Regions from separate parts of the Brachybacterium saurashtrense genome, predicted to be linked through region 3. Evidence: riboswitches for the same ligand, from Rfam matches in the RefSeq annotation. Region 3 holds a riboswitch; each other region holds the start of a gene.
What was found. A riboswitch is a leader RNA that binds a small molecule or an ion and turns the genes downstream of it on or off. The one in region 3 is predicted to bind thiamine pyrophosphate.
Positions count from the first base shown of each region.

Region 1: it holds a riboswitch for thiamine pyrophosphate, as region 3 does, so the genes downstream of both, DWV08_RS17285 (YkoF family thiamine/hydroxymethylpyrimidine-binding protein) here and thiC (phosphomethylpyrimidine synthase ThiC) in region 3, are expected to answer to the same signal.
Region 2: it holds a riboswitch for thiamine pyrophosphate, as region 3 does, so the genes downstream of both, DWV08_RS11425 (bifunctional hydroxymethylpyrimidine kinase/phosphomethylpyrimidine kinase) here and thiC (phosphomethylpyrimidine synthase ThiC) in region 3, are expected to answer to the same signal.
Region 4: it holds a riboswitch for thiamine pyrophosphate, as region 3 does, so the genes downstream of both, DWV08_RS03140 (ECF transporter S component) here and thiC (phosphomethylpyrimidine synthase ThiC) in region 3, are expected to answer to the same signal.

Region 1 is NZ_CP031356.1:2,008,164-2,015,535, forward strand. It holds gene DWV08_RS09145 (ATP-binding cassette domain-containing protein) at 1-2,288, opposite strand, end outside; gene DWV08_RS09150 (ECF transporter S component) at 2,413-3,150, opposite strand; gene DWV08_RS17285 (YkoF family thiamine/hydroxymethylpyrimidine-binding protein) at 3,147-3,851, opposite strand; TPP riboswitch at 3,883-3,991, opposite strand; gene DWV08_RS09160 (MBL fold metallo-hydrolase) at 3,991-4,725, opposite strand; gene purS (phosphoribosylformylglycinamidine synthase subunit PurS) at 4,902-5,174, shown strand; gene purQ (phosphoribosylformylglycinamidine synthase subunit PurQ) at 5,174-5,899, shown strand; gene DWV08_RS09175 (class I SAM-dependent methyltransferase) at 6,085-7,257, opposite strand.
Region 2 is NZ_CP031356.1:2,500,037-2,507,408, reverse strand. It holds gene thiM (hydroxyethylthiazole kinase) at 1-247, opposite strand, end outside; gene DWV08_RS11430 (MFS transporter) at 244-1,692, opposite strand; gene DWV08_RS11425 (bifunctional hydroxymethylpyrimidine kinase/phosphomethylpyrimidine kinase) at 1,689-3,485, opposite strand; TPP riboswitch at 3,476-3,568, opposite strand; gene DWV08_RS11420 (HNH endonuclease signature motif containing protein) at 3,904-5,616, shown strand; gene DWV08_RS11415 (exonuclease SbcCD subunit D) at 5,742-6,920, shown strand; gene DWV08_RS17300 (AAA family ATPase) at 6,917-7,372, shown strand, end outside.
Region 3 is NZ_CP031356.1:3,645,764-3,653,135, forward strand. It holds gene DWV08_RS16365 (ABC transporter ATP-binding protein) at 1-304, shown strand, start outside; gene DWV08_RS16370 (ABC transporter permease) at 307-930, shown strand; gene thiC (phosphomethylpyrimidine synthase ThiC) at 968-2,734, opposite strand; TPP riboswitch at 2,735-2,844, opposite strand; gene DWV08_RS16380 (FadR/GntR family transcriptional regulator) at 2,992-3,696, opposite strand; gene DWV08_RS16385 (SDR family oxidoreductase) at 3,693-4,421, opposite strand; gene DWV08_RS16390 (SDR family NAD(P)-dependent oxidoreductase) at 4,552-5,361, shown strand; gene DWV08_RS16395 (homocysteine S-methyltransferase family protein) at 5,380-6,426, opposite strand; gene DWV08_RS16860 (hypothetical protein) at 6,675-6,812, shown strand; gene DWV08_RS16400 (DEAD/DEAH box helicase) at 6,921-7,372, opposite strand, start outside.
Region 4 is NZ_CP031356.1:696,961-704,332, forward strand. It holds gene DWV08_RS03135 (ATP-binding cassette domain-containing protein) at 1-1,436, opposite strand, end outside; gene DWV08_RS03140 (ECF transporter S component) at 1,433-2,014, opposite strand; TPP riboswitch at 2,059-2,163, opposite strand; gene DWV08_RS03145 (hypothetical protein) at 2,226-2,792, opposite strand; gene DWV08_RS03150 (M13 family metallopeptidase) at 2,789-4,819, opposite strand; gene DWV08_RS03155 (hypothetical protein) at 4,918-5,712, opposite strand; gene DWV08_RS03160 (ADP-ribosylglycohydrolase family protein) at 5,809-6,855, shown strand; gene DWV08_RS03165 (endonuclease/exonuclease/phosphatase family protein) at 6,852-7,372, shown strand, end outside.

The DNA.
Region 1 (7,372 bases), 1.6 Mb from region 3:
AGCCCGCGGGACTCCAGCGCGAAGGCGATCCGCTCCGCGCTGCGCACCGCGTCCACCAGCAGCGCGAAGGCACAGCGCAGCAGGTGGCGGGGCCGCAGGGCGGCCACGTCCCCCTGCGCGGTGAGCGGCAGACGCACTCGGTGGGCGCGTGTGATCGTGCGCCACCGCCGCGGCAGGTCGTCCAGCAGCCGGCGCCCGGCGAGCAGGGCATAGGCGTACCGGGCGGGCAGGTGCGCGTGCTGCTGCAGGGAGATCATCGTGCGGCGCGGGTCGGAGGCACGCAGCACGATCACCGCACCGAGGCCGATCACCAGCACCCGCAGCGCGAGCGCCGTGCCCAGCACGATGCCCTCCTCGGTGACTCGCACCGGCAGCTCCGGCCAGGGCTCGTGCCCGGGCCGGCTGAGCACGTTGACCGCGAACACCCCGCCGGCGAAGACCACGAAGGGCAGCTGGGCACGCGCCAGGGCGAGCGGGCCCAGGCGACAGCCGAGCATCGCGCCCGCGCCCAGCAGCAGGTACAGGATCAGCAGCGGCACCGGATCGGTGAGCGCGATGCCCACCACGCTGAGGCCCGTGAGCAGCCCCAGCAGCACGGCGGGGCTGCGCCGAGCGAGCCAGGGATGCGCCGTCGACGCCGGCGCGGCGCCGCGGGCCGACGAGGTCGCCGGCGTGACGCCGCGGGCCGACGGGGTCGTCGGCGCGGTGGCGGCGGCTCTCCCCCCGTCGTCCGCCCCGCCCTGGTCCGGCCCTTCGGGACCCGCCGTTCCCCGTCCCGGGCCGGGGAGCAGTCCGGCGCGCTGCATGAGCACCCGGTCCTGCTGCAGGTCGGCGGGCGGCATCGGACCGTGCAGGTGCCCGTCGGCGATCACCACCACCGCATCGGCGACAGCCACCGAGTGCAGATCGTGCGTGGTCATGACCACGCCGCGTCCGGCATCGGCCGCCTCGCGCAGCAGGGCGAGGACAGCGGCCTGCCCGGCCCGGTCCAGGCCGTAGCCGGGCTCGTCGGCCAGCAGCACCGGTCGCCGGCCCAGCAGCACCGCCGCGAGCGAGAGGCGGCGCTGCTGGCCGCCGGAGAGCGCGAAGGGGCTCTGCGGCGCCTGATCCAGGAGGTCCAGTCGCTCCAGCATCGCCGTCGCCTGTGTGCTCGTGGCGCCGGAGGCCTCGAGCTCCCCCTGCACGGTGTCGGCGATGAACTGCGCCTCCGGCCGCTGGAAGACCAGTGCGGCGGCGGCCCCCTCGACGGTGCCCCGCTGCGGGGCGTCGAGACGGGACATCGCCCCGAGCAGCGTGGACTTCCCGGCGCCGTTGCGGCCGACCACGGCCAGCAGCCGGCCCGCGCGCACCTCGAGGTCCACGCCGGCCAGCACCGTGCGGCCCTCATGACCGAGATCCGCCCCGGCCACGGCGAGAAGGCTCGTCCCGTCGCCCGGCGGTGCGGTCACGGGCACCGCTGATCCCGGCGGTGCGGCGCGGGGAGCAGGGACCCGCGCGGCGGGCGGCGTCGGACCCGGCTCGGCGGAGGCGGCGTCCTGGTCGAGCCGCTCCTCGATCTCGCGGGGCAGCCAGCACCCGGCCTCCCGCAGCGCGGCGCCGTGACGCGCGAGCACCTGGGCCGTCGGCCCGTCGGCGAGCACGCGCCCGGAGCCGTCGAGCGCCAGGGTGCGGGACGGCAGTGCAGCGATCCCCCGCTCCCCGGCCCAGTCGTCCAGCCGGTGCTCGACCAGCATCACCGCCACGTCGCCGTCGGCCACGGCGGCGGCGACCGCGTCCCGCACGGCGCGCACGCCGTCGGCGTCCAGCATGGCGGTGGGCTCGTCGAGCAGCAGCAGCCGGGGGCGCGCCACCGCCGCTGCGGCGAGACCGGCCCGCTGCAGCTGGCCGCCGGAGAGCGTCGCGGCGCTGCGCTCGGCGAGCGCGGCCACCCCGGCGCGGTCGAGGGCCGCGCGCACCCGCGCGCCGATCTCCCCGGGCGGCACGCAGCGGCTCTCGAGCGGCAGCGCGACGTCGTCCGCGACCTGCGGGAGGCAGACCCCGTCGGCCGGGTCCTGGCCCAGCATGCCCACCACCTCGGCGGTGGCACGCACCCCCTCGGCGACCGGGTCGATCCCGCCCACCCGCAGCGAGCCGGTGACCCGGCCGCGGCGGTGCGAGGGGACGGCCCCGGCGAGGGTGCGCAGCAGGGTGGACTTGCCGCTGCCGCTGGGGCCGAGCACCAGCACCTGCTCCCCGGGCGCGACGGTGCCCGTCCACGGCCCCACGCCGTCCCCCGAGGGCAGCACCACCTCGAGGTCCCTCGCCTCGACGAGGGGCGGAGGGACGGGCCCGGTGGACGGGGCGGCCGCTCGTCCGGCTACCGCTCGTCCGGCGGCCGCACGTCCGGTGGCCGCCGCGGGCAGGGCGCGGGCCTCAGCGGACACGGCGCTGCGGAATCCCGTCGTCCCCGTGCCCCGTGCCGTCACCGGCGCCCGGCCCCGCGGCCTCCTGCGCCGCAGCGGCACCGATGGCGAAGTTCGCGAGCACGCCGGTGCGCTCCAGCGCCCGCACGATCACCTTCGCGAGCAGTCCGCCCAGCACGATCCCGGAGACCACCTGCATCCCCAGTCGCAGGGTGAGCAGATCCTGCCCGTACCAGCCCATCCGGTACGCGGTCCAGAAGAACACCAGGCCCGCGCCGAGCGCGCCGGAGGCGGCGAACACGCCCCAGCCGAAGCGGCGGTAGCGGGTGAGCGCGAAGGGGATCTCGCTGCCCAGGCCCTGCAGCGCCGCCGAGAGCACCAGGAGCGGCCCCACGGGACTGCCGAGGAACACCACCTCGATCACCGCGGCGAGCAGCTCGGCGAGGATCCCCACGCCGGGGCGGCGCAGGATCGCCAGCGCGATGGGGGCCACCAGCAGCCAGGAGCCGAACAGGACGTGCTGAGCGAGGTCCCCGGCGGGGCCCATCGCGATCGCGAGGCCGTTCCAGGCCTGCACGAACACCCAGTACAGGAAGCCGAACACCACACCCAGCACCACCACCAGCACGATCTCGCGCAGGCTCAGTCGGGGGCGGCGCGTCGTGGGCGAGGCCGTGTGCGGTGCGGGGGCCGGGGCGGGGGCGCCGCCGGCGGGGCCTCGGTCGGGGGCGGGTCGGAGGTCGCTCATCGGGTGCCCTCCTCGATCTCGCGCACCTCGTGGGAGGGGCTGTTCAGGGAGAGCGTGAGGTGGCTGGTGACGTGCTGGACGCTGCGCCCCACCAGCAGCCATCCCGCCACGGCGGTGGCGATCACCTCGCCGACGTCCCCCTCGAGGCGGGTCGCGAAGTGCTCGGAGCCGCGGAAGGTGCCGAGCTCCCGGGCGTGGTCGATGGCGGCGTGGATGTCGCGCATGTGGTCGGGGGCGGTGCCGTCGGCGGCGACCTGATCGGCGAGCGGGTACAGCGACCACTCCGCGGAGGCGAAGCGGCCGGTGCGGCGCGGGGCGGGCACCTCGGTGGCGCGCGGCCCGGCGCCTGCGGGCAGCGCGCACGCCACCTCGCCGGGGCAGCCGCGGGACAGGGTCACGGTGAGGGCGGCGTGGTGCTCGGTGCGGGCGAGGTCCTCGGCGAGGTCGATGAGGACGCGCTGCAGGTGCACCTCGTGGCCGCCGAAGTAGGTGGAGACGTCACCGGTCTCGCGCACCAGGCCGGTGGTGTCGAGGCGGGAGAGGATGTCCACCAGCACTCGGGCGTAGTCCTCGGACATCACGGCGGCGGTGACGCGCGCACCCACCCCGAAGCCGAGTGGCGTGGCGGTGGGGTCCGCGGGCGCGGTGGGGTGGAGCGGGGGTGCAGGGGTGCCGGCAGGGGTGGGTGTCACGGGGTCCATGCCTTCCTCAGCGGGCACGGACGCGAGACGACGGTCGCCTGGCGGAGCTTCCTGCGCCGGCATGATCCGGGTCAGGTTCTACGGTCGGAGTTGGAGAACTCCCTCTCAGCCCGGCTCACCGGACTCCCGTGCACGCCGCTCAGCCTAGTCCGTCGGCGGGGATCTCGACGACGCCGCCCTCGGGCCAGTCCCGCACCTCGGTGCCCTCGGGGGCGAGGTTCGTCGACTGCCGCAGGTAGATCGGGCGGCCGGCGTCGCTGACGATCGCGTCGTGCACCGGCAGTGCGAGGCGCGGGCCGACGGCGCGGAGGAAGTCGATGGTCTCGGCCATCTTCGACCAGGGGGCGGTGACCGCGACCGCGAGCGCGTCGATGCCGTGGAAGGCGGGGACCGGTTCGAGGGAGTCCCCGGTGATGCCCAGTCGGGGCCCGTCGCCGGCGGCGAGCACCAGGCCGCAGTTGCCCACGCGGGGGATGTCCGGGTGGATGATCGCGTGCCGGCCGCCGACCGCCTCGATCCGCACCGGCGGTGCGTCCGCGGCGGCGGGCAGCTCGTGCACGTCCCCGGCGGCGAGCGGCATCAGGTGCGCGGAGGGGATCGCGGCGGCGCCGTCGGCGGCCTCGGCCAGCAGCGCGGCGGTCTCCGGCTCGGCGATCACCGCGGCCTCCGGGGCGTGTGCGCGCACCTCGTCGAGCAGGCCGCGGTCGAGGTGATCGGGGTGCTGGTGGGTGACCAGCACGGCGTCGATCCCGGCGAGCACGTCCCCGCCGAGGGCGCGCACGGCCTCGCCGCTGAAGCTTCCCGGGTCGATGAGCAGGCGCCTGCCGGCGGTCTCCACCAGCAGGCAGGAGTGGACGAGGTGGCGGATCTTCATCGGGACCTCCCGGGAGTGCGCGACGGTGTCCCTCCGAACCTATCGCCGTGGGCGGCCCGGTGCCCAGGCCCGCGGTGGGCGCGGCCGCGCCGCACGGCCGCGGCTCGGTAGCATGGGGGCGTCGTCCTCACCCGTCAGGACCGCATCCCGCGTCCCCCGTCCCCAGGAGAGCCCCCATGCCACGAGTCGTGGTCCACGTCATGCCCAAGCCGGAGATCCTCGACCCGCAGGGCAAGGCCGTCGCCGCCGCGCTCCCCCGCCTCGGCTTCGAGGGCATCGCCTCGGTGCGCCAGGGCAAGCGGTTCGAGCTCGAGGTCGAGGGCGAGGTCACCGAGACGGTGCTCGCCTCCCTCCGCGAGGCGGCGGAGACCCTGCTGTCCAACCCGGTGATCGAGGACGTCGTCGCGATCGACGTCGAGGACGCGGCCGAGGGGAAGGCGCAGGCCTGATGCGGATCGGTGTGGTGACCTTCCCGGGCACGCTCGACGACCGGGACGCGCTGCGCGCGGTGCGGCTCGGCGGCGCCGAGCCGGTGGCGCTGTGGCACGGCGACGACGATCTGCACGGCGTCGACGCGGTGGTGCTGCCCGGCGGCTTCTCCTACGGCGACTACCTGCGGGCCGGGGCGATCAGCCGCTTCGCGCCGGTCATGGAGAAGGTGGTCGACGCCGCGCAGGGCGGCATGCCGGTGCTGGGCATCTGCAACGGCTTCCAGGTGCTGTGCGAGACGCACCTGCTGCCCGGCGCGATGATCAAGAACGCGCACCGCGCGTTCATCTGCCGCGACCAGCCGCTGCGGGTGGAGAACGTGCGCACCGCCTGGACCGCCGACTACCAGGCCGACCAGGTGATCCGGATCCCGCTGAAGAACCAGGACGGCCAGTACGTGGCCGACGAGCGCACCCTCGCCCAGCTCGAGGAGGAGGGCCGCGTGGTGTTCCGCTACGCCGCCGGGGCCACGCACGGCCCGGCCGGCTTCGAGCAGAACCCCAACGGCTCCCGCCACGACATCGCCGGCATCACCAACGCCGCCGGGAACGTGGTGGGCCTGATGCCGCACCCGGAGCACGCGGTCGAGGCCGGCTTCGGCCCGGACGAGCCGGGCGCGGGCACCCGCACCGGCACCGACGGCCTGGGCATGTTCACCTCGGTGCTGCGCAGCCTGGTGGCCTGAGCGGCCGGGCGCCGGGCGCTGCCCCTCGCGCACGCGTGCCGCGCACGGCCTACCGCGCACTGAACAGCCCGCTCACGAACCACCTCCGACGAGGACCTGGTTCGTGAGCGGGCTGTTGCGTCGCAGGCAGCCGTGCGGGCGGCGGTGGCAGCGTCGTACGGCGCTGCGCCGTGGGCGGGCGGGGGTCAGCGGGTGGCGCTGAGCACCGTGAAGCGGCGGTCGCGGGCGCGCTGGCGCACTGCGCCGACGCGGGACTCCAGCTCGGGCCGGTAGCGCAGGTGGGAGTTGTGCACGAACCACAGCTGTCCTCCGGGGCGCAGCACCCGGGCGGCGGCGTCGAGCAGGCCCTGCACGAGCGTCGCGTCCACGGCGGTGCCGTCGTGGAAGGGCGGGTTCAGCAGCACCAGGTCGGCGCTGCCGTCGGCGTGCTGTGCGAGCGACTCCTCCCAGCTCACCTCCACCCCGTCGCGGTCCAGCCCGGAAGCGGCGAGGGTCGCACGGGTCGAGACGACCGCCTCGGCGTCGTCGTCGCTGCCCCTCACATGGGCCTCCGGGAACGCGGCGGCGAGGTACGCGGTGAGCAGCCCGTTGCCGCAGCCGAGGTCCACGGCCCGCTCCGCGGGGATCTCCCCGGCCACCAGCGCCTCGTCGAGTGCGCCGAGCAGCAGGAGCGAGCCGGCGTCGGCCCGGGCCCCGCCGAACACACCGCCGACCCCGCGCAGCGCGAGGGAGCGCTCCTCGCCGTGCACGGCGACGTGCACCTCGTCCGCGGCCGGCGCGGCGGGTTCGACGTCCGGCCGCGGCTCCGAGGCGAGCAGTGCGCGGGACTTGCCGAGCCCGCGCGATCCGTGCACCTCGGCGAAGGCGGTGGCGAGGACGTCGTTCTGCGAGCGGGTCATGTGCTTCACCCGGCCGCCGGCGATGAGCGTGAGATCCGACCGCCCGCTGCGCGCGGCGAGAGCGGCGAGGCGCCGGGCGAGGTCCTCGAGCGCGGCGAGGGACTTCGGCAGTCGGGCGAGGACCAGGTGCGCCTCGGCCCCTGCGGCGAACTCCTCGAGCGGGGCGGGCTCGGTGCCCGTGGGGAGCACGAGTCGCCCGTCGGCGAGCGCCTCGGGCAGCTGCGCGGCGAGCGCAGCCGTCTCCGCGCGCGAGGTGCTCCAGGAGAGCACCCGCGCCTCGGGATGCTCGGCGACGAGCTCAAGCGCGGCGGCGGTGAGCGCGCCGGTGGTGTCGCCGACGACGAGCAGGTCGCAGGGGCAGCCGGTCCCGCCCTCCTCCTCGGCGGCGCGCAGGATCACCCGCTCGGTCTGGTCGAGGGCGGGAATGCCGGGGACGGGCGAGGGATCGGCGATGCTCACAGGAACCTTCTGTCGGGGTCGGGACGGGTCGGGACGGGTCGGGACGGGTGGGGTGCGGAGGGACAGGAGAGACGGCGGGCGGAGCAGGCGTGGGCCGCCGCCGGTGGGCCTCGGG
Region 2 (7,372 bases), 1.1 Mb from region 3:
TGAGGGTGCCGAGGTTGATCGAGAGGGCGTCCGCCACGGTGGTCAGCACCGGCGCCTCCGCCGCGGTCTCGGTCATCATCGGGCGGGCGCCCGCGGCCAGCAGACCGTCCGCCACCAGCGCCATCGACACCGTCGCGGTGAGGCAGTGCACCAGCGGCGCCTGCGCGCGCACCGCCGCCAGCACCGGTGCCACCTCGGCGAGGTCCGGATCGGGCGAGGGGCGGTCCTGCGGGGTGGTGGGGGTCATCGGGTGTGGCCCTCCGCGACCGCGTCGAGATCGGCGTCCAGCTCGCGGGGGCGCAGCCGCGGACCGGCCGCCGCGCCCACCATCACCAGCACGCCGCCGAGCACCACCATCGTCAGCACGGTGCCGTGCCGGCCCAGCAGCGGTTCGAGCACCGGCACGTAGAACGGGTACAGCGCCGGCAGCACCAGGGAGAGGCTGTATCCCGCGCCGTAGCCCGTGGAGCGCAGCGCGGTGGGGAAGCGCTCCGAGAGGTAGGCGGAGACCGGCCCGTAGGCGGAGACGGTCACCACCTGCAGCAGCGCGGCGCAGGCCGCGGCGACCGCCACGGTGGGCGCCGCGACTGCGCTCCACCACAGCACCGGGCCCAGCACCGCCGCGGCCGCGCCCCACAGCAGGAACAGGCGCCGCCGCCCGGTGAGCGTGGAGAGGTGCCCGGCCAGGGCCATCACCAGCGCCTGCGCCACCGAGGCGATGCCCATCACCACCGGCACCGCGAGGGCGGGCAGTGCCGAATCGGCGGCCAGACGCTCCGGGAGCAGCAGCACGGTGGAGTAGGTGAGCAGCCACAGGCCGGTCATCATCACGAAGACCTGCCAGAACGCCCGCGACCAGGCGCCGGTGAGCAGGCTGCGCAGGTTTGGTGCGGGTGCGGGTGCGGGTGCGGGTGCGGGGGCAGGTGCTGTGGCGTCGCCGTCGGCTGCCGCAGGGTCCCCGTCGGCCCCGGCGCGGCGGTGGAACAGCGGCGCATCGGTGACCTGGCGCCGGTAGTACACGAGCATGCCCAGCGAGAGCAGCGCCCCGGCCGCGAACAGCGCCCGCCAGCCCCACAGCGCATACTGCTCGGGCCCCAGCACCGCCAGCAGCACCGCCACGGAGAAGGCGACCAGCGCCTGCGCCCACGGCGCCATCGACAGGATCAGCCCGCTCATCAGCCCGCGTCGGCGCGGCGCGGACCACTCCATCGCCAGCGGGATCGCGGCCGAGTACTCGCCGGCCACGAAGATCCCGCCCAGGAAGCGCAGCAGCAGGATCAGCGCGACCGTGCCCGCGCCCAGCACCTCGTGCGAGGGCACCGCCGCGATCGCGGCCGCGCACAGGGCGGTGCCGCCGATCGCGATCCGGGTGGTGCGGGTGCGGCCCAGCCGGTCCGAGATGCGGCCGAACACCACGCCGCCGACGGGCCGACCCATCAGCATCGCGATGATGATCAGCGCGCCGGTGGATGCCGCCGCGCCCGGCCCGGCGAGCACCAGCATCGCCGGTGCCAGCGCCGTGACCGGCAGGAACACGTGGATGTTGTCGACCAGGTTGCCCACCACCCCGGCGCGCAGCGCGGCCCGGCCCTCCGGCGGCAGCGCGGCGGTGCCGGTGGGCGCGGCGGAGGGGGCAGGCGTGCCGGGCGTGCCGGAGGCGGCGGGGGTGGCGGAGGTCCGTGCGGCGCTCATCGGGCGGCACCGACCGTCGGCGCGGCGGTCGTCGCGGGCTCGTCGGCAGACGGCCCGTCGGCCGCATCGGCGCCGGCGCCTGCCCCGTCGGCGCCCGCCCCGTCGGCGCCCGCCCCGCCGGCGCCCGCCCCGTCGGCCGTCCCGACCTCGACCCGTCGGGCCTGCTCGAAGAACTCCAGCTCGTGCCGGCAGGCCAGCAGGAAGTCGCGGGCGGCCTCGGCGCGCTCGGCGGGATCGGCGGCGGCGAGCTCCGCCTCGACCACGGCCAGCGCCCCCGCCACCCCCTCCACAAAGCCGGGATCGCGGTACGTCTCCAGCCAGGCGGCGTAGGGATGCGTGGGCGCGACCTCGTCGAGATCCGCGCCCACCTGGGCGTACAGCCAGAAGCACGGCAGCGCCGCGGCCGCCCCCACCACGGTGGGGGAGCCCAGCGCCCGGGCCAGCAGGAAGTCGGTGTAGGCGCTGGTCACCGGGCCCACCGGCACTTGCGCCGCGTGCGGCCGGCTGGCCAGCCAGTCATGGTGCAGCGCCATCTCCACGGTGAGGCACTCCTGCGCGGACGCGGCCCAGAACGCGCGGGCGTCGGCGTCGGTCGAGGACTCGCCGAGCGCCGCCAGCGCACGGGAGTAACGCAGCAGGTAGTGGGCGTCCTGCGCGAGGTAGAAGGAGAACTGCTGCTCGGGGAGGCTGCCGTCGATCAGCGCGCGCACGAACCCGGAGCGGGAGATCTCGGCCGCGAGCGGCGAGCCCGCCGCCCACAGCGCCTCCGTCCACGGCCCGGCAGGCGGTACCACCGCGGGCACGACGGTGCCGCGCACGGCGTCCCCGTCGGCCGCCGCGAGCTGTGCCGGGTGCTCCCAGCGCTGCGGCACCGCATCGTCCGTGAGCCAGGGCGCGGCCGAGCCCGCCGCCGCGAGCCGCCGCCCCTGATGCCCGTGGTCGACCGGGCCGTGCCCGCTGCCCACCTGCAGCGCCGCCCCGTGCTCCACGGCCTCGTGCAGCCAGCCGGTCGCCCAGGTCAGCGCCGCGGCGAGGGAGTGGCCGGCGCCCAGCCGGGTGGCCAGCGCGGAGGAGAGCGAGCAGCCGGTGCCGTGGGTGCTGGTGGTCTCCACGCGTCGCGAGCGCACCCGGTGCTCCGTGCCGTCCGGGGCGATCCAGGTGTTGGCGACCTCCTCGGCCTCGAGGTGGCCGGTCTTCACCACCACGGCCACCTGGGTGCGGGCGGCCCAGCGCCGGGCCTGCGCGAACGCCTCGGCCTCGGTGCGCGCCCGCGGGGAGCCGGTGAGCACGCCGAGCTCGTCGATGTTCGGGGTGACCACCGTGGCGAGCTCGCAGAAGCGGAGCATCGCCTGCTCCGCCTCCGGCTCCAGCAGGCGGTCGCCGCTGCTGGCCACCATCACCGGGTCCACCACCAGCACCTGTGGCGGGTGCGCCTGCACCCAGGCGGAGACCGTCTCGATCACCTCGACGGTGCCGAGCATGCCGGTCTTCACCGCCTCCAGCTGCACATCGTCGGAGACCGCCTCGAGCTGCGCGGCGAGAGTCTGCCGCGGCGGGACGTGGATCGCGCGCACCCCGTGGGTGTTCTGCGCGACCACCGAGGTCACCACGCTCATCGCGTAGCCGCCGGCCGCGACGATCGACTTCAGGTCCGCCGCGGTGCCGGCGCCGCCGGTGGGATCCGTGCCCGCGATGGAGAGCACGCGGGGGAGGGAGGCGGCGCCTCGGGGCGCGGGGCCGGCGGCCGACGGGGCGGGGGCAGGCGGGAACTGGGTGCAAGGATCCGAACTCATGCGGACATCCCTTCGCTAGTACGAACTAGATCAGGTTCCACGGGTGTGATCTCAGCGCGCTCGGCGCACCCCGTGTCCGCCGCCGAGTGTAGGTCACGGCGGCGGGGTGCCCGGTGAGGCGTCCGTCGGCGGGAGCCGGCCCGCGGCCCGCGATCTCGCACACGGCGACCGCACCGAGAATTGTGGATATCTGGCGATGGGGAGGAGAAGCGGTTCCTGTGTGGCGCGGCGCGTGTGTTCTGGGGATATGCCGAACTGGTTTTCCACAATGCCACGCGAGGCGCTCGCCAGGTATCCACAATCGGAGGGAGAGTCTTTTGTCTGTCGGTGGTCGCCAATACGATGAGAGGCAGATAGGAGAAGCACCGCAGGGGCGATCCGCACTGCACGGGACGAGCGGCAAAAGGGGGTGGAAGGGATGGATCTGGAACGCGATGACGGCGAGAAGTTCGATGAGGAGCCCAGCAAGTGGGCCGGCGAGAGTCCCGACGAGCGCCCCGACGAGGCGGCGCTGCTCGCCGCGCTCCCCGAGCGACTGCGCCACGTCCGCGCACAGCGGGAGCTCACGCGGGACGCCCTTCTGTGCCGCGGCAGGAGCGAGGAGGACCCCCAGCTCAGCACCGCTGTGCAACGTGTCTGGGATGCGCAGTGGGCCGCCGGGCGCCACCTCGCCGAGGAGTACCGCGCCCTCGCCGAGCTCCACGCGCACGAGGGCGAGTACGAGGAGGTCGCCGAGATGGACGAGGTGGACACCCTCCGGGCGGCGCTCGCACTCCGGGTGACGCGCAGTGCCGCTTCGTGGCGTCTGCGAGACGCCTACCAGGCCGTGCACCTCTTCCCTCGTGCCATTGCTCGCCTCGAGGAGGGGATCATGCCTGGGCCGTGGTTCCAACGCCTCATGAAAGCCTCGCGGAACCTCTCCGACAGTTCTCGCCGCGATCTCGACATGATCCTCTCCACCTGGTCGATGGACATCTCCCCGGAGCGATTCTTCACCCTTCTGCGGGCGCTGGTCGACCATCTGCGCGATCGTGAGAGAACACCGGATCCCGTGGTCGCGCTGGAACGCTCCGTCCAGCTGCTGCCCGGGCCGGAACCAGGCACCGGCACCCTCAGCATCACCGGCCCGATCCCGGATGTCCTCGCCCGGTGGAAGCGGCTCGACGATTCCGCCCGCGCCATCCAGGCCGAGCAGCGCGCCGCCCTGCGCGACGGCACCGAGATCCCCCACGATCCCGACGGCATCGCGCGGGAGACCGGCCGCGCGCTGCCGCTGTCCCGCCTGCGCTACCAGCTGATGGACGGTGCCGAACTGGACCTGGACGGCGTCTCCGTCCCCGCCGAGCGGTTCCGGCTGAACGTCACCGTCCCCGCGCTCACCCTGCTCGGCGCCTCCGACGAGCCCGCTATGCTCGACGGGGCCACGCCGCTACCCGCCACCCTGGCCCGCTCGCTCGCCGGCACCGCCGACGACTGGTACCGCGTGCTCACCGACGCTTCCAGCGGCGCCTTCCTGCCGCTCCCGGCGGAGCGGTACACGCCCACACCCGCGATGCTCGAGCACCTCCGACTGCGCCACGCCCAGTGCGCCGTGCCCGGTTGCGCCCGGCCCAGCTCCTGGGCCTCCGAGTGCGACCACATCGAGGAGTGCCGCCGCGGCACCCCCGGCGAGGGCGGGCTCACCGAGATCGAGAACCTGCACCTGCTGTGCTGGCAGCACCACCTCGACAAGACGGCCGGCCTGCTGGACCCCACTCGGATCCCCACCCCGGCACGCGAACCGGGTCGCACCCGGTGGCGGATCGGCGACAGCGGGGATGCCGTCACCGCGATCGATGACCTCGACACCGCGAGCCTGCACATGGTGGACGTCCTCACCGCCGCTTGGACCAGCTTCCTGCGCGGCACCCGGGCCGGATCCGCCCCCTTCGAGCCCGCTCCCGTCGATCGGGCTCCCGTCGATCCGGCTCCCGTCGATCCGGCTCCCGTCGATCCGGCTCCCGTCGGCTCCGGCCGCTCGGCTCCCACTCTCGACCCGGCGCCGACCGGCCGCGAGGACCCCGGGGTCGAGCCGCACGGCGTCGCGCCTCCGCCCCGCGGCCCGGACGGGGAGGATCCACCGCCCTTCTGACCGGGGCCCGGTGGCCGCTTCGCCGATGCCGTCCTCGCCGGATCGGACCCGTCCGAACCCGCCCGCCGCCTGCGCACTGTGCACGGCGGCCTCGGATGTCGGCCCGCGCTCGTAGGCTCGGGGCCATGAAGATCCTGCACACCTCGGACTGGCACCTGGGGCGCACCCTGCACAAGGTGGACCTCCACGCGCACCAGGCCGCCTTCCTCGACTGGCTGGTGGAGCTCGTCACCGCGGAGCAGGTGGACGTGGTGGTGATCCCCGGTGACGTCTACGACCGCGCGGTGCCGGCCGTGACCAGCGTGACGCTGCTGGATGACGCCCTGGCGCGGCTCGCGGCCACCGGTGCCACCGTGGTGCTCACCTCCGGGAACCACGACTCCCCGGAGCGGCTCGGCTTCGGCCGCGGCCTCATGCGGGCGGGCGTGCACCTCCTCACCGACGTGCCCGGCATTGAGCACCCCGTCTCCGTGCACGACGAGCACGGCGAGGTGCTGTTCTTCGGCCTGCCCTACCTCGAGCCGGACCGTGCCCGCACCGAACTGGCCGGCGAGGGCGAGGAGCCGCTGGCCCGCAGCCACGAGGCCGTCACCCGTGCCGCCCTCGACCGCGTGCGGGAGCGCGCCGCCGCCCACCCCGGCGCCCGCACCGTGGTGCTCGCCCACACCTTCGTCACCGGCGGCGAGGCCAGCGACTCCGAACGCGACCTCTCCGTCGGCGGCGTCGACTCCGTGCCCGCCGGGGTGCTGCGCGGCATCGACTACCTCGCCCTCGGGCACCTCCACGGCTGTCAAGACCTCACCGCCGCCGTCGGTGCCCCCGCCTGGTACTCCGGCTCGCCGCTGGCCTTCTCCTTCTCCGAGCGGAACCACCGCAAGTCCGTGCTCCTCATCGACCTGGGAGCGCCCGGCGCCGACGGGGAGCGGGCCCAGGTCGAGGTGCGGCGCCTCGCCACCCCCGTCCCGCGCCGACTCACCCAGCTGCGCGGCACCCTCGCCGAGATCCTCGCCCGCCGCGACGAGCACGGCGGCGACTGGCTGAAGGCCGTCGTCACCGACCCCGCGCGCCCCGCCCACCTGCAGGAGCAGCTGCGCGAGGCCTTCCCGTACCTGCTGCTCACCGAGTACGCGCCCGAGGGGCGGGAGGCGAGGGAGGGCACCCCCGTGGTGCGCCGCGAGCAGGACCCGCTGGAGGTGATGGACGAGTTCCTCGCCCACGTCACCGGCGGCGACCCCACCGAGGCGGAGCACGACGTGCTCGAGCGCGCCTACACTGCCGTGCGCCGTCGGCAGGAGGCCTCGTGAAGCTCCACCACCTGCGCATGACGGGGATCGGGCCCTTCGCCGGCACGGTCGAGATCGACTTCGCCGCCCTCGGCGCCTCCGGCACGTTCCTGCTCGAGGGCCCCACCGGGTCCGGGAAGTCCACGATCCTCGACGCGATCGTCTACGCCCTGTACGGCCACGTCGCAGGCTCCGCCACCAGCGCCGATCGGATCCGCTCCCAGTTCGCCGCGCCCACCCAGCCCAGCGTGGTCGACCTCGTGTTCGAGACCTCCTCCGGACTGCACCGCGTGCGGCGCCAGCCCGAGTTCCAGCGCCCCAAGCTGCGCGGCACCGGCACCACCAAGGAGCAGGCCAAGGCCCTGATGTGGCGGATCGGGTCCCCGCAGGGGCTGCCCGCCGCGATCGCGGACGTCGCCGGCGCCGCCGAGGGCAGCGAGGTGATCGCCTCCCGCCTCGACGAGGTGGGCCGC
Region 3 (7,372 bases):
GGGAACGGTCTCGCGGTTCCGTGCCTCGGCCGGCTATGTGCGCGATGTGCGCACACCGATCGGCCGAATGGCCAGCACACGCACCGAGCTGGGTGAGGATCCCCGCTCGCCGTCGCTGCGGCGGCAGGCCTCCGTGGAGGGGCGACGCCAACTGCGGATCCTCTGGGCCGACCGCGCGCTCGCCGGCTTCGTGGTGGCCATGCCCCTCATCCTCGCGGCTCTCGTGCTGGTGATCCCGGGAGAGCAGGGCCTGGCCCACCCGGACCTGGCGAGCTGCCCTCGGGGCAGCCCAATCAGATCCTGATCGTGCTCACCCTCGGTGCGGTGTTCCTGGGACTCTCCGCGAGCATCCGTGACCTGGTGACCGAGCGCGCGATCTTCGTGCGCGAGCGGGCTATCGGGCTCTCACCGGTCGCCTACGTCCTCGCCAAGCTCAGTGTGCTGGGAATGCTCACCCTCGCCCAGACAGTGATGCTGGTGCCCGTGGTGCTGCTGTTCCGGGACGGGCCCGACAGCGGAATCCTCCTGTGGCCAGCAGGAGAGCTCGTGCTCGCGCTGTGGCTGTGTGCCCTGACCAGCGCAGCGATGGGTCTGCTGGTCTCCTCCCTCGTGGGCTCCGGGGAGCAGACCTTGCCGGTGATGGTGGTGCTGGTGACGATGCAGCTGGTTCTCAGCGGCGGGTTGTTCCCTGTCGCAGATCGAGCCGTGCTCGAACAGCTCGCCTGGCTGTCCCCGTCGCGCTGGGGATTCGCGGCGATGGGAGCGACCTCTGACATCACGGCCATCTCCCTGGTGGGCGAGGATCCGCTGTGGGAGCCCAGCGCGTGGGTCTGGCTGGGTTGCCTGCTGATACTGTGCGTGCTGACCACGGTGTTGAGCGGGGCGGCGATGCGGCGGCTGGCGAGGCGCTACAGGGTGCGCGGGCGCTGACCCGGGGCGACCGGTGCCGGACACGGCCCCGCCGCGCTCAGCCCGCGGCGCCGCCCCCGCCCGGTGCCCGCACCGGGTCCGGCAGGTACACCGTCCCGCCCTGGGCGAGGAACTCCCGGGACTTCGCCGCCATCCCCTCCTGGGCGATGCGCTCCTGCGCGGCGGCGTCGCCGTAGGCGTCGCGGATGTCCTGGGAGATCCGCATCGAGCAGAACTTCGGCCCGCACATCGAGCAGAAGTGCGCGGTCTTCGCCGGCTCGGCGGGCAGGGTCTGGTCGTGGTACTCCTCGGCCAGCTGCGGATCCAGCGAGAGCCCGAACTGGTCCCGCCAGCGGAACTCGAAGCGGGCCTTCGACAGGGCGTCGTCGCGATCGCGCGCGGCGGGGTGCCCCTTGGCCACATCGGCGGCGTGCGCGGCGATCTTGTAGGTGATCACGCCGGTCTTCACGTCGTCGCGGTCCGGCAGCCCCAGGTGCTCCTTCGGGGTGACGTAGCAGAGCATCGCGGTGCCGTGGCGGGCGATCTCGGTGGCGCCGATGGCGGAGGTGATGTGGTCGTAGGCCGGGGCGATGTCCGTGACCAGCGGGCCCAGGGTGTAGAACGGCGCCCCGTCGCACAGCTCCTGCTGGCGCTCCACGTTCTCGTGCACCAGGTGCAGCGGCACGTGCCCGGGCCCCTCGACCATCACCTGCACGTCGTGCTCCCACGCCCGGCGGGTCAGCTCCGCGAGCGTGTCGAGCTCGGCGAACTGCGCGGCGTCGTTCGCATCGGCGAGGCTGCCGGGCCGCAGCCCGTCCCCGAGCGAGAAGGAGACGTCGTAGCGGGCGAAGATCTCGCACAGCTCGTCGAAGTGCTCGTAGAGGAAGTTCTCGCGATGATGGGCGAGGCACCAGCCGGCCAGGATCGAGCCGCCGCGGGAGACGATCCCGGTGACCCGCTCCGCCGTGAGCGGCACGTAGCGCAGCAGCACCCCGGCGTGGACGGTCATGTAGTCCACGCCCTGCTCGCACTGCTCGATCACCGTGTCCCGGAAGATCTCCCAGGTCAGCGCGTTCGCGTCGCCGCCCACCTTCTCGAGCGCCTGGTAGATCGGGACGGTGCCGATGGGCACCGGCGCGTTGCGCAGGATCCACTCGCGGGTGGTGTGGATGTCCTCCCCGGTGGAGAGGTCCATGACGGTGTCCGCACCCCAGCGGGTGGCCCACTCCAGCTTGGAGACCTCCTCCGCGATCGAGGAGGTCACCGCGGAGTTGCCGATGTTGGCGTTGACCTTCACCAGGAAGGCGCGGCCGATGATCATCGGCTCGGCCTCGGGATGGTTCACGTTCGCGGGGATGATGGCGCGGCCGGCGGCGACCTCGCTGCGCACCAGCTCCACGTCGCATCCCTCCCGCAGCGCGACGTAGCGCATCTCCGGGGTGATCTCGCCGCGGCGCGCATAGTGCATCTGGGTGACGCGACGGCCTGGGAGCGCGCGCAGCGGATCCCGTCGGGCGCCCCGCCATTCGGCGCTGGCCTCGCCGCGCCGCACCGCGGAGCGGCCGTCGTCGGCCAGGGTGCGGCCGCGGCCCGGGTAGCGTTCCACGTCCCCGCGGCCCAGCACCCAGTCCTCGCGCACCGGCGCCAGGCCCTCCTCGGGCACGCAGCCCGGACCGGCCGTGCGATACACCTCCAGGGGAGGGTTCGCGGTGCCGTCGGGGGAGGGGTCCTGGGCGATGCGGGTGACGGGCACCCGGATGCCGTGGGCGGGGTCCTCGAGGTGGCCGAGGGAATGGGTGGGGTAGTTCTCAGGGCGTGCGGACACAGGCGTCGCTCTCCTTCTTCCTTCGCCGGCATGACCCGGGCAGGTTCAGTCGGTGCTCGAACCGCGTCAGTTCGATCTCAGCCCGTTGCGACGGGCACCCGAGGGATCGCGGACGACCGTAGCAGAGTTCGCCTCAGTCCCCGAACCGCAGCTCCACGCGACGGTCCGCCGCGAGGGCCGAGGGATCGTCGGCGCCTCCGCTCGCCGCGGGCTGCGTGTCGCCGTGGCCCGTCACCTCGAGGGTGAGGTCCGGGCCCTCAGCCGTTCTCGCCGGCGAGGCGTTCGATGATCTCCCGCATCCGCGCCGCGGCGCGCTCCTCGTCGCCGGCACGGATCGCGGCGGCGACCTCGCGGTGCAGGGACAGGTCGTGACCATCCGGCACCCGGGCGCCGCGCTCCACGAGGGCGCGGTGGCGCAGCCCCTCCTCGATCACCTCGCGCAGACGCTGCAGCATCGCGTTGCCGGAGAGGTCCAGCACGGCGGCATGGAAGGCGCGGTCCGCGGCATGGAAGGCGCCGTGCTCGGGTCCGTCGGCCGCCTCGACCATCGCCGCCGCCGCACGCTCCAGCGCTGCGGTCCCGGCCTGCTCCTCGCGCACGGCGCGGGCGGCGGCCGCCGCGGCGGCGGGCTCGATCGCGTGGCGCAGCGCCCGCAGCTCTGCCAGCTGACGGGCCGGCTGCGGCCCCTCGAGCCGCCAGCGGATCACCCGCGGATCCAGCAGGTCCCACTCGGCCGGAGGGCGGATCCGCAGCCCCACCCGGCGCCCGGCGCTGAGCATCCCCAGCGCGCCGAGCACCCGCGTCACCTCCCGCACCACGCTGCGGGACGCGCCCGTGCGGGCGATGAAGCCGTCCACGGTGTCGGTGTGCCCGGCAGGCAGCTGACCGGCGACGATCGCGGCGCCGAGCTGCTCCAGCGCCCGGTCGAAGGCGCTCGGCGGGGTGGTCGTGCCGGTGCTCATGCCTGGGAGACGGGGGAGAGCGCCAGCTCGTCGATCCGCACGTGGCCGGGGGAGTCCAGCACGAAGCAGACGGTGCGGGCGATGTCCTCGGCGCTCAGCATCCGGGCGCGGGCCTCGGCGTCCGGGACGGAGGGTCGCTGGTCGAGGAAGTCGGTGGCGACGTCTCCGGGGCACAGGTGGCAGGCGCGCACGCCGTGGGCGGCCTCCTGCTGGTTCAGGGTGCGCACCAGCGAGCCGAGCGCCGTCTTGCTCGCCGAGTAGGCCACCCCCGCGCCGGGCTGGAAGGACCAGCCCGCATAGGAGGAGATCACCACCACCTGCCCGTCGCGCTCGCGCAGGCGGGGGAGGGCGGCGTCGATCGCGTTGGCCACGGCGGTGAGGTTGGTGGCGAGGATGGCGTCGAACTGCGCGAGGTCCTGATCGTCCCAGCGACGCTGCGGGGCGTTCAGCCCGGCGGCCAGGACGAGCGCGTCGATCCCGCCGAGCCGCTCCGCGACCTGCGCGGCCGTCTCCCGCACCGCCGCCCGGTCCTGCACGTCCAGCGGGAGGGCCAGGGCCGTGCCGCCCTCCTCGCGGATCTCGGCGGCGAGCTGCTCCAGCGGCGCGGGCCGACGGCCGCTCAGCGCCACGGCCCAGCCCGCACGCGCCGCCTGCAGGGCGGTGGCGCGGCCCATCCCGCTGCCCGCGCCGGTGATCCACACCGTGCGCTGTGTGGTGGTGCTCATCGCGGTCCTCCTCGCGGCGCGGCCCCACGGGCCGGCCAGGGTGTCGGTGACAGGACGTCTGCCCACCAATAGTATGACTATTAGGAACGGTCGGTGTGCGGCACGCCCGCCGCGAGGAGAGGAACGAGCGATGGAACTGGATCTGCGGGACAGGGTGGTCGTGGTGACCGGGGCGGGGCGCGGGATCGGCGCGGTGATCGCGCGGCGCTTCGCCGCCGAGGGTGCGCACGTCGCCGCGCTGGACCTCGCCCACGAGGACGCCGCGACGGCGACCGAGGAGGCGACCGACGGGGCGGGCGGGGCGCCGGATGCCGCCGACGGGACCGCGATCCTGCCGGTGGTGTGCGACGTGACCGACCCCGACTCCGTCGACGCCGCGGTGGCGCAGGTGGTGGCCCGCCACGGCCGGATCGACGTGCTGGTCAACAACGCCGGGATCGTCGCGGACTCCACGGTGCTCGAGACCGACTGGGAGACCTGGCGGCGCTGCCTCGACGTGAACGCCGGCGGCACCTTCCTCATGTGCCGGGCCGCTGCCCCGCACATGCAGGACTCCGGCCGCGGCCGGATCCTCAACGCCGCCTCGTTCGCCGCGATCGTGCCCAGCGTGGGCAGCGCCGCCTACGCCGCCTCGAAGGCCGCGGTGGTGCAGCTCAGCCGGGTGCTCGCCTCCGAGCTGGGCCCCCACGGCATCACCGTGAACTCCTACGCCCCCGGCATGGTGCCCACCGCCATGAACGGATTCGCCGAGATGCCCGCCGCGCAGCAGGACCGCCTGCTGGACACCCTCTCGCTGCGCCGCTGGGAGAGCGCCGACGACGTCGCCGACCTGCTGCTCTTCCTCGCCAGCGACCAGGCCTCCTACATCACCGGCGCCCTGCTGGACGTCTCCGGCGGGAAGTTCGCCACTCAGATCCCGGCGGTGGCGTACGGGCGGTAAGTGCGGATTCCCCGCCCCTCAGGCGCGCTCGCCGAGGCCCACCACGTGCTCGGGCAGGCGCTCGTTGCTGCCGTACATGAAGTGGTTGGCCATGTTCTCGGAGAACCGGCTGGCCTCCGGGGTGCGGCCCACCGCCTCGGCCACCTCGCGGATGTGGATCGGGGCGGCGCCGCAGCACACGCCCAGGTAGTTCACGCCCAGGCCGTACGCCTCCTCGGCGAAGGCCCGGATCTCGTACCGGTTGGTGTACAGCGGGTCCAGGGCGGTGGGGAAGGTGCGCCCGTGCGGGGAGGGCACGGTGGCGGCCACGTCCGAGAGGTTGAAGAACGTGGGCTCCTGCTCGGTGGTGCGGTAGGGGATCGGCAGCGCGCCCACGTGGCAGGAGACCGCCTCGCGGATCTGCCGCAGCCAGGGCAGCATCGTGTCCGGGCCGCGGAAGCAGTTCAGGCCCACCACGTCCGCCCCGCCCTGTTCGAGACGCTGGGCGGTCTGCACGATCCCGGCCCCGTCGGCCATCTCCTGGAACGCCATCGGCGCCAGCGTGAGCACCACCGGCAGCCCGGAGGCCTTCGCGATCTCGAGCGCGGCCAGCGCCTCGCCGGCGTAGTAGAAGGTCTCGCCGATGATCAGATCGGCGCCCTCCTCCACGGCCCAGCCCACCATCTCCTCGAACATGCCGCGCACCTCGGCCTGGCGGGCGGGATCGGCCGGGTCCCAGATGTTGGAGTTGGAGATGTTGCCGGCCATGAGGTTGCCGGGCACGGCGTCGGCGACCTCGCGGGCGATGCCGAGCGCGGCGCGGTTCAGCGGCTCCAGCAGCTCCTCCTTGCCGATCACGCGCATCTTCTCGCGGTGGCCGTTGTAGGTGAACGCCTCGACGATGTCGGAGCCGGCACGCTGGAAGTCCACATGCAGGGTGCGCAGCGCCTCCGGGTGCTCCAGCGCCACCTCGGGGACGAACTCTCCGGCGGTGAGGTAGCCACGGCGCTCGAGCTCGAACAGGAACCCCTCCGCACAGAGGACGGGACCGGCGTCGAGGCGGTCGGTGAGGATGTTCTGGGACATGGTCGTACTCCGTCGTCGATCGGTGCGGGGCGGTTGGGGGCGAGAGTAGCCCGGCGCCGCGGCGCTGTCTCCTGCGTGGCTCCGTGTGAACGCCGGCGACCGGGACGTGCGCAGCGAGGAGACGACTCCGGCGCCCACGACCACCCTCCCGCCCGCGGGCCTGCGACGGGTCCGCGCCCCGCGTAGGGTGGCCCGCAACGCGGCGCCGCGTCCGGTGGCGTCGATCCACGAGGGGGAGCGGAGCAGCGATGGGACGACGACGCCGACGTGGACGCCCGTTCCGGAGCGACCGGGCGTCCCTGTTCCTGGAGACCTTCGATCTGATCGCCGAGGTGGGGGCTGTGCTGGTGCGCCTGCCGCTGATGCTCTTGCGCCTGCTCCTCTGAGCACACTGCGCACGGTGCGGCCTGTGCTCGCGGCGCCCGGAGAGCCGCGTCGGCCCGCGTGCAGGCGGCCCGGTCGCAGGCGCCCCCGCCGCGCAGCGCCCCGCGCCCTCAGCCGCTGCCCTCGGTGAAGCTCGCCGTGGGCAGCCAGTCCGCGCCCAGCAGTGCGGCCACGTCGGTGAGCCCCTCGGTGTCCCCGCCCACGGTGTCGGAGGCGGCGGCGATCCGTTCCACCATCGCGCGCGAGACCTGCTCCTCGACGGTGCCCTCCGCGTAGGCGATGTGCCAGGGGGAGACCTGGTGGTCGCGGTGGGTGCGGCCGGTGACCTGCCGGCCCGCGATGCCGGAGAAGCGCGCCTGGTGGAACAGTCCCATGCGCGGCGCGGTCGAGGCCTGGCGCCCGCCCGGGAGGGTCTCCCCGGCGTGCAGGCTGATCGAGGCGACGGTGGTGAACACGCACACCGGCGCCTGCCCGGTCTGGAAGCGCAGCCTCTCGGCCTCGACGTCGAACCGGTCCCGGCCGTAGATCGTGGCGACCTCGAGCCCGGCGTCCTGCAGCCGCT
Region 4 (7,372 bases), 770 kb from region 3:
GTGCTCGGGGGCGCCGGCAGCCGGCAGTGGTGGTCGGCGCGTGCGATGAGCTCCGCATCGTGCGTGGCGACCAGCACCGCCGCGCCGCGGGAGGTCGCCTCCGCGAGCAGGGCGCCCACCTCGTCCCGGCGGTGGGCGTCGAGGCCCACCGTGGGCTCGTCCAGCACCAGCAGGTCCGGGGCCTGGGCGAGGGCGGCGGCGATCGCCAGGCGGCGCTGCTCCCCGCCGGAGAGGCGGTGGGGGTGGACGTCGGCGAGGTGGGCGAGGCCGGCGCGGTGCAGCAGCTCCTCGGCGAGGTCCGGGTCCTCGGCCCAGGGGGAGGCGGTGACCTCGGCACGCACGGTGGCGGCGACGAAGGAGTGCTCGGGGTTCTGGGGGACGGCCGCGATCCTCTCCGGCGCGGGCCGGTCCACGGTGCCGCTCGCGGCCTCGGCGGCGCCCAGGAGGGTGCGCAGCACGGTGGTCTTCCCCGCACCGGACGGGCCGGTCAGCGCGGTGAGACGGCCGACGTGCAGGGCGAGGTCCAGCGGGGTGGTGAGCCCGCGGGACGGCACGGTGACCTGGCGGAGCGCGGCGATGACCTCGCCGTCCGGTGCGTCGGGCACCTTCCCGTCGGCCGCCTGCTCGTCGGGCACCGGTCCGTCGGTCGCCTGCTCGTCGGGCGCGTGCCCGTCGGCCGCGTGCCCGTCGGCCGCGAGCACCCCCGCCTCGCGCAGCAGGTCCGGGTGCGCCGCGAGCACCGCGGCGGGCGGGCCGTCGGCCAGCACCCGCGCCTGCGGTCCGAGCACCACCAGGCGGTCCATGTGCTCCAGCCACGGTCCCAGCCGGTGCTCCGCGAGCACGAGCGTGGCGTCGCGGGCGGCGGCGAGGATCGCCTCGCGCACCTGCTCCGCGGTCTCCTCGTCGAGCATGCTGGTGGGCTCGTCGAGCAGCAGCAGCGAGGGGTCCAGGGCGAGCGTGCCGGCCAGGGCGATCCGCTGCTGCTGGCCGCCGGAAGCGTCGAGCGGCGGGCGCGACGGCGCCACCCCCACCTTCGCCGCCGCCAGGGCGGCCGCGGCGCGCTCGTGGATCTCGGGCCGGGGCAGGGCCGCGTTCTCGGGGCCGAAGCAGGCCTCGCGGTGCGTGGTCGCCGCGACCATCGCGTGGGCGGGGTTCTGCAGCAGGAGCCCGGCCTCCCCGGCCCGTTCCGGCGGCTCCCGCAGCGCCGTGCCCTCGCCGTCCTCCGGGTCGAGGAGACCGGCGAGGGCGCGCAGCACCGTCGACTTCCCGCTGCCGCTCGCGCCCGCGAGCAGCACCCGCTGACCGGCGGGGATCTCGAGATCGAGCCCGGCGATGGTCGGCTCCCGGCGGGTCAGCGGTCGCCAGCGCAGACCGTCCAGGTGCAGGGCGGTCGCGGGAGGGGCGGCGGCGGGGGCGATCGGGGACCGCCCGGTCAGGCCTGGGCGGCGCGGGCGCGTTCCCGGCCCGCGGCCAGGGAGTCGACCGCGCCGGTGGCGGTGAGGGCCCGGGCCGCGACCCAGCCCAGCACCCCGCACAGCACCGCGCCGGAGAGCAGGAAGAAGCCGAGCATCGCGCCGGCGTACAGGCCGCTCATCTCCGGGTAGTAGGCGAACCGCTCCCACACCCATTCGAGCCCCGCGGCGAGCACGCCGCCGAGGATCGCGACCGGCAGGGTGTAGCGGCGGTAGCGGGTGAGGAGGAAGGCGAGCTCCACGCCGCCGCCCTGCAGCAGGCCCGAGACCACCGTGCCCCAGCCCCACTGGCCGCCCAGCAGCATCTCCAGCACGGCGGCGATCATCTCCGCCAGCAGCGCGGCGCCGGGCTTGCGCACGATCAGCGCCGCCAGCATCGCGGGCAGGAACCAGATCCCCGCCAGCAGACCCTCGGCGGGCTTGAACGCGGCGGTGAGCGGGCTGATGAGGGTGTAGAGCTGGCCGTAGCCGAGGAACGCGACGCCGAAGGCGGCGCCGATGAGCACGGTGACCAGCAGGTCCACGGTGCGGAATCGAGTCATCACTTCTCCTTCCAACCGGAAGGGGCACGGCACGCCGACGGCCTGCCGCGGAAATCCCGACTCCCTACGCCGGTGTGAACCGGATCAGGTTCGAGGGTCTGCGCTGCGCGCACTCTCAGCACCCTGGTGGTGCTCCCCTGTCAGCGGATGACGAACCCTCAGTCTACCCGCTCCGCCGCGGTCCCGGCGCCGCGGCGGAGCGGGGGACGGGTCACCGCCGGGCGCGCAGCGCCTGGTCGATCGCCTCGGCGGTCGCCTGCGGGTCCTCGGGGGAGAGGATGTAGCAGGTCTCCCCGCGTCCCATCATCTCCACCATGGTGCCGGGGCGGGTCACGAGCATCCGGTACGGCCGCTGCAGGGCGTCGACGGTGTAGATCTTCCTGTCGCCCACGGGGGTGAGCTCGGACGGCTGCGGGGTGCTGGCCCGGCCGCGCCGCCAGCCGTAGCCGCCCAGCGTCACGCCCACCCGGGACTGCGGCAGCTCTCGCAGCTGCACGGTGCGGAAGTCCTCCAGCGGCCAGGGCCGGCGGGGCAGGAACCCGCCCAGGCTCACGGTGACCCCGTGCTCGTCGACGACGAAGCGGGTGCTCTGCCCCATCCAGGTCCACAGCGCCAGCGCCCCGAACAGCGCCGCGACCAGCAGCGCTCCCAGCGGCGTGGAGCGCTGCGCCATCAGCACCACGAGCACCGCCCCGGCCGCCAGGGTGATCCCGATCCGGGTCCAGCCGATGGAGGAGGCGCGGGTGCGGCCCACGTAGAACGGCGGCTCGGGCCTCACCAGATCGCCACCCGCTCCTCGGGTGCGCGGTACATGCCGTCTCCCTCGCGCACGTCGAAGGCGGTGTGGAACTCCTCCAGGTGGCCGGCGACGGTGTTGCAGCGGAACTCCATCGGGGCGTGGGGATCCACGGCGAGGCGGCGGATCGCCTCCTGGGTGCGGTTGCGGCCCCGCCACACGGTGGCCCAGGACCAGAACACCCGCTGCAGGCCGGTGAAGCCGTCGATCTCGGCCTCCACCTCCTCGGCGTCGCGGCTGCCCAGGTACGCCTTCACCGCGATGGAGAGCCCGCCCAGGTCGCCGATGTTCTCGCCGATGGTGAGCGCGCCGTTGACGCGGTGGTCGTCGTCGAGCTCGCGGGGGGAGAGCTCCGAGTACTGGGTGATCAGGCGCGCGGCGCGGGCGTCGAAGGCCTCGCGGTCCTCGGAGGTCCACCAGGAGACGAGGTTGCCCTCGCCGTCGTACTTCGAGCCCTGATCGTCGAAGCCGTGGCCCACCTCGTGGCCGATCACCGCGCCGATCCCGCCGAAGTTCACGGCGTCGTCCGCCTCGGCGTCGAAGAAGGGCGGCTGCAGGATCGCGGCGGGGAACACGATCTCGTTGCGACCGGGGTTGTAGTACGCGTTGACCGTCTGCGGGGTCATGTGCCACTCGGTCTCGTCGATCGGCCCGCCCACCTTCGCGAACTCGAAGGCTGCCTCGAAGCGGCGGGACGCCCGCGCGGTGGCGACCAGGTCCCCGGGCACGATCTCCAGGCCGTCGTAGTCCCGCCACCGCTCCGGGTAGCCGATCTTCGGGGTGAACCGGGCGAGCTTCGCGAGCGCCTTCTCGCGGGTGGCCGGGGTCATCCAGTCGAGCTGCTCGATGGAGTCGCGGTAGGCGTCCATCAGCGCGTCCACCAGCGCGAGCATGCGCTCCTTGTGGGCGGCGGGGAAGTGCCGGGCCACGTACTCCCGGCCCACGGCGAAGCCCACCGCGCCCTCGACGAAGGCGACGCCGCGCTTCCAGCGCTCGCGCAGCTCCTCGGCGCCGGAGAGGGTGCGGCCGGTGAAGGCGAAGTCCTCCTCCACCAGGGCTGCAGGGCCGTAGGGGGCGTAGGCGGAGACGGCGTGCAGGCTCAGCCAGGTGCGCAGCACCGCCAGGTCCTCGCCGGCCAGGAGCTCCGCCGCCGCCTCGACGAACTCGGGCTGACCCACCGAGACCACCTCGAAGGCGGCGGCCGGCGCGCCGGTGCCCTCGATGTAGGCGTCCCAGGGGAAGGCGGGGGCGAGCGCGCGGCGGGCCTCGGCGTCCAACGGGTTGTAGGACTTCTCCCGGTCCCGCACCCGCACCACGTCCACGTGGCAGGCGGCCAGGCGGGTCTCGAAGTCCCTCACCGCCGCGGCCAGCGCCTCGGCGTCCCCGTCGAGCAGTCCGGCGCGTCCGGGCAGCCCGGCCAGGCGGGCCAGGGCCGCCAGGTGCGCGGTGTAGGCCTCGCGGATCTCGGCGTAGCGGTCCTCGCGGTAGTAGGACTCGTCGGGCAGGCCCAGGCCGCCCTGGTGGATCTTCACCTGGTAGCTGCTGGAGTCCTTGTCATCGGTCCACACGTAGGAGAGCAGCGCGGAGGCGCCCGAGTCCGGGGCGGCCATGGTGCGCACCACGCCGGGGAGGTCCTCGGTGCCGGCGATCGTGGCCAGCAGGTCCTCGAGCACTCCCATGCCGGCGGCCTCGATCGCCTCGGTGTCCATGAACATCCGGTAGAGCGCGCCCACGCGGGCATGGTCGGTCCGCGGCACCTCGGTGCCCTGCAGGTCGCGGGCGGCGGCGTCGTCCGCGGCCTCCTCGACGATCTCCCGCACCCGCTCCTCGGAGAGGTCGCGCAGGGCGTGGAAGGCCCCGTCGCTGGACCGGTCCGCGGGCATCTCGTGCTCGCGCAGCCAGCGTCCGTTGACGTGGCCGAACAGGTCGTCCTGGATCCGGGTGGCGTCGTCGACCTGATCGAGGGACAGGCCGGAGCGGCGGGTGGCGGGCGTGGGGGCAGCGGACATCATCGGCTCCTGCGGGGTGTGCGGTACGGGGTCAGCGGGGTGTGCGGGTCAGCGGGGCGGCGGGGTGCGCGGCGCCGCGGGTGCGGGGGCCGGCGAGGTCACAGGGCGAGCATGCCGAGCACGGCGAGCACCAGGGCAAGCAGGCCCAGGCCCACGGGGGCGTAGGCCCAGGGGCTGCGGGCGCGGTCGGCCGGCGGGCGGCGGTGCAGCACCAGCGTGGACAGGCCGATGCCGATCGAGAGCACCGCCGTGCCGATCACCAGCACGGGCGAGAGGATCACCAGCACCGTCGCGCCCACCTGGAACATCACGGTGCCCGCGACGTCGAGCAGACGCATCAGCACTGTGGAGCGGGCGCCCACCCGCTGCGACAGCAGGGTGGAGATCGCCTCCTTGGACCACTCGCCCGGGCGGGCGATCCGCTGCCGGGTGGCGACGGTCTGGGCGGTGGCGAGGATCAGCCACACCAGGGCGCAGCCGGCGCCCACCCACACCCCGAGCTCGGTGCGGAGGTCCGCCGGCCACAGCAGCACCGCCAGCAGCACCGCGGCGACGCGCAGCACCTCCTCGACCACGCTGCGCACGGCCAGCAGGCCCGGGTTCACCGCGAGCTGCCGGCGGGTGCGGGCCACGAAAAGGCTGGTCGCCACCAGGGAGATCAGCTGGAGGGCGCCCAGGGCGATGCCCAGCAGCAGCGGCACCGGGGTGACGGGGGCGAAGGGCAGGATCGCCAGCAGCAGCACGACGCCCAGCGCCGGGATCAGCAGCGCCTGGATCGACAGGCCCTTGACGAGGTCCCGCACCAGCTCCGATCCGGTGGGCGGATGGTCGTGGCCGGAGTGGTCGTGGGGGTCGTCGCAGTGCGCCGTGGAGGCGGCGGGGGTGTCGGTCATGGAGCTCCTTCTGGGTCCCCACCAGCGTACCGGGCGTGAAAGCGGAGCTGAGGGTCAGGGTGCGTGTGGAACGATGGGCTCGTGAGGACCGATGCGATGACACCCCGCGGCGAGGGACTGACCCCGGCGCAGCGTCGGCGCGCGGCGGGCGCCGTCGTGGCGGCGGCCGCCGGTGACGCCCTCGGCGCGCCCTACGAGTTCCAGCCGCCGGTGCCGGACTCCGAGGAGATCGAGATGATCGGCGGCGGCGTCCTCGACTGGCAGGTGGGCGAGTGGACCGACGACACGGCGATGGCGATCGTGGTGCTGGAGGCCTCGCTGACCGCCTCGGACGCCCATGACCTGCGCGCCGAGAGCGCCCAGGACCACATCGCGCGCGAGTGGTACTCGTGGTCGCTGGGCACCCCGGACATCGGCACGCTCACCTCCCACGTGGTCCGCACCGCGGCGGATCTGGCCCGCGAGGACGGTCACTACGCCCCGCGGGCGAGGGACTTCCGCGCGGCCGCCGCGAGCGCTCACGAGCAGCTGCCGGCCTCGGCGGGCAACGGCTCCCTGATGCGCGCGCACGCCGCCGTGCTGCCGTACCTGCTCTCCCCGGAGGAGGACGCGGTCGAGGCGGTCACCACAGTGTGCCGTATGACACACGTGCACCCGGACACCGTCGAGGCGAGCGTGCTGTGGGGTCTCGCGGTGCGGCACGCGATCCGCACCGGCGAGGTCGACGTGCGGGCGGGGCTCGCGCACGTGCCCGCCGCGCATCGGGAGACGTGGCTCGAGCGGATCGAGGAGGCGGAGCAGTCCACCCCCGTGATGTTCCGCCGCAACGGCTGGGTGGTGGGCGCGTTCCAGGCGGCCTGGGCGGCCGTGGTGGGGGAGCTCCCGCTGCCGCCGGGCAAGTTCGCCCAGCGCGAGGCCATGATCCGGGCGCTCGAGGTGGCGGTGCGGGCGGGGTACGACACCGACACCGTCGCCTGCATCACCGGTGCGCTGATGGGCGCCGCGCTGGGGCCGAAGGCCGTGCCGCCCGAATGGCGTCGCACCCTGTTCGGCTGGCCCGGCTACGAGGTGGACGAGCTCGAGGGGCTCGTGGAGCGCGTGATCTCCCCGATGGTCGAGGACGAGGAGAGGACGGGCTCGTGAGCGCGCCCGCGGCAGGCGTTCCCGACGCCGCCCGGACCGGCTGGGACCTGCGGATCCTCACCTGGAACCTGTGCGAGCTGCGCGGGGACCTGACGGCGCTGATCGAGGCGGTGCGCGATCTCGACCCGGACGTCCTGCTGGTGCAGGAGGCGCCGCGCTTCGTGCTGCCCTCGGCCCGCCTGCACTGGTTCGCCCGACGGATCGGCCGGCGGGTGCTGCTGGGCGGCGCGGGCGGGCGCGGGCTGGCGCTGCTCGCCACCGAGGAGGTCGCCGCCCAGGTCATCCGCCGCGGTGCGCATCCTGTCGCCCAGACCCTCTCGGACCTGAACTCGACCTACCCCCGGGGCGTGGCCGCGGTGCGGCTGTCGATCCCCGGCGGGGGCGCAGTGGTGGTCGCCTCCACCCACCTGGCCCTCCAGGAGGACAACCGCCTCCGCCACGCCGAGCACCTGGCCGCCCTGGCGCGCGGCGCCGGCGCACCCGTGATCGTGGGCGGGGACCTCAACGAGACCGCCGA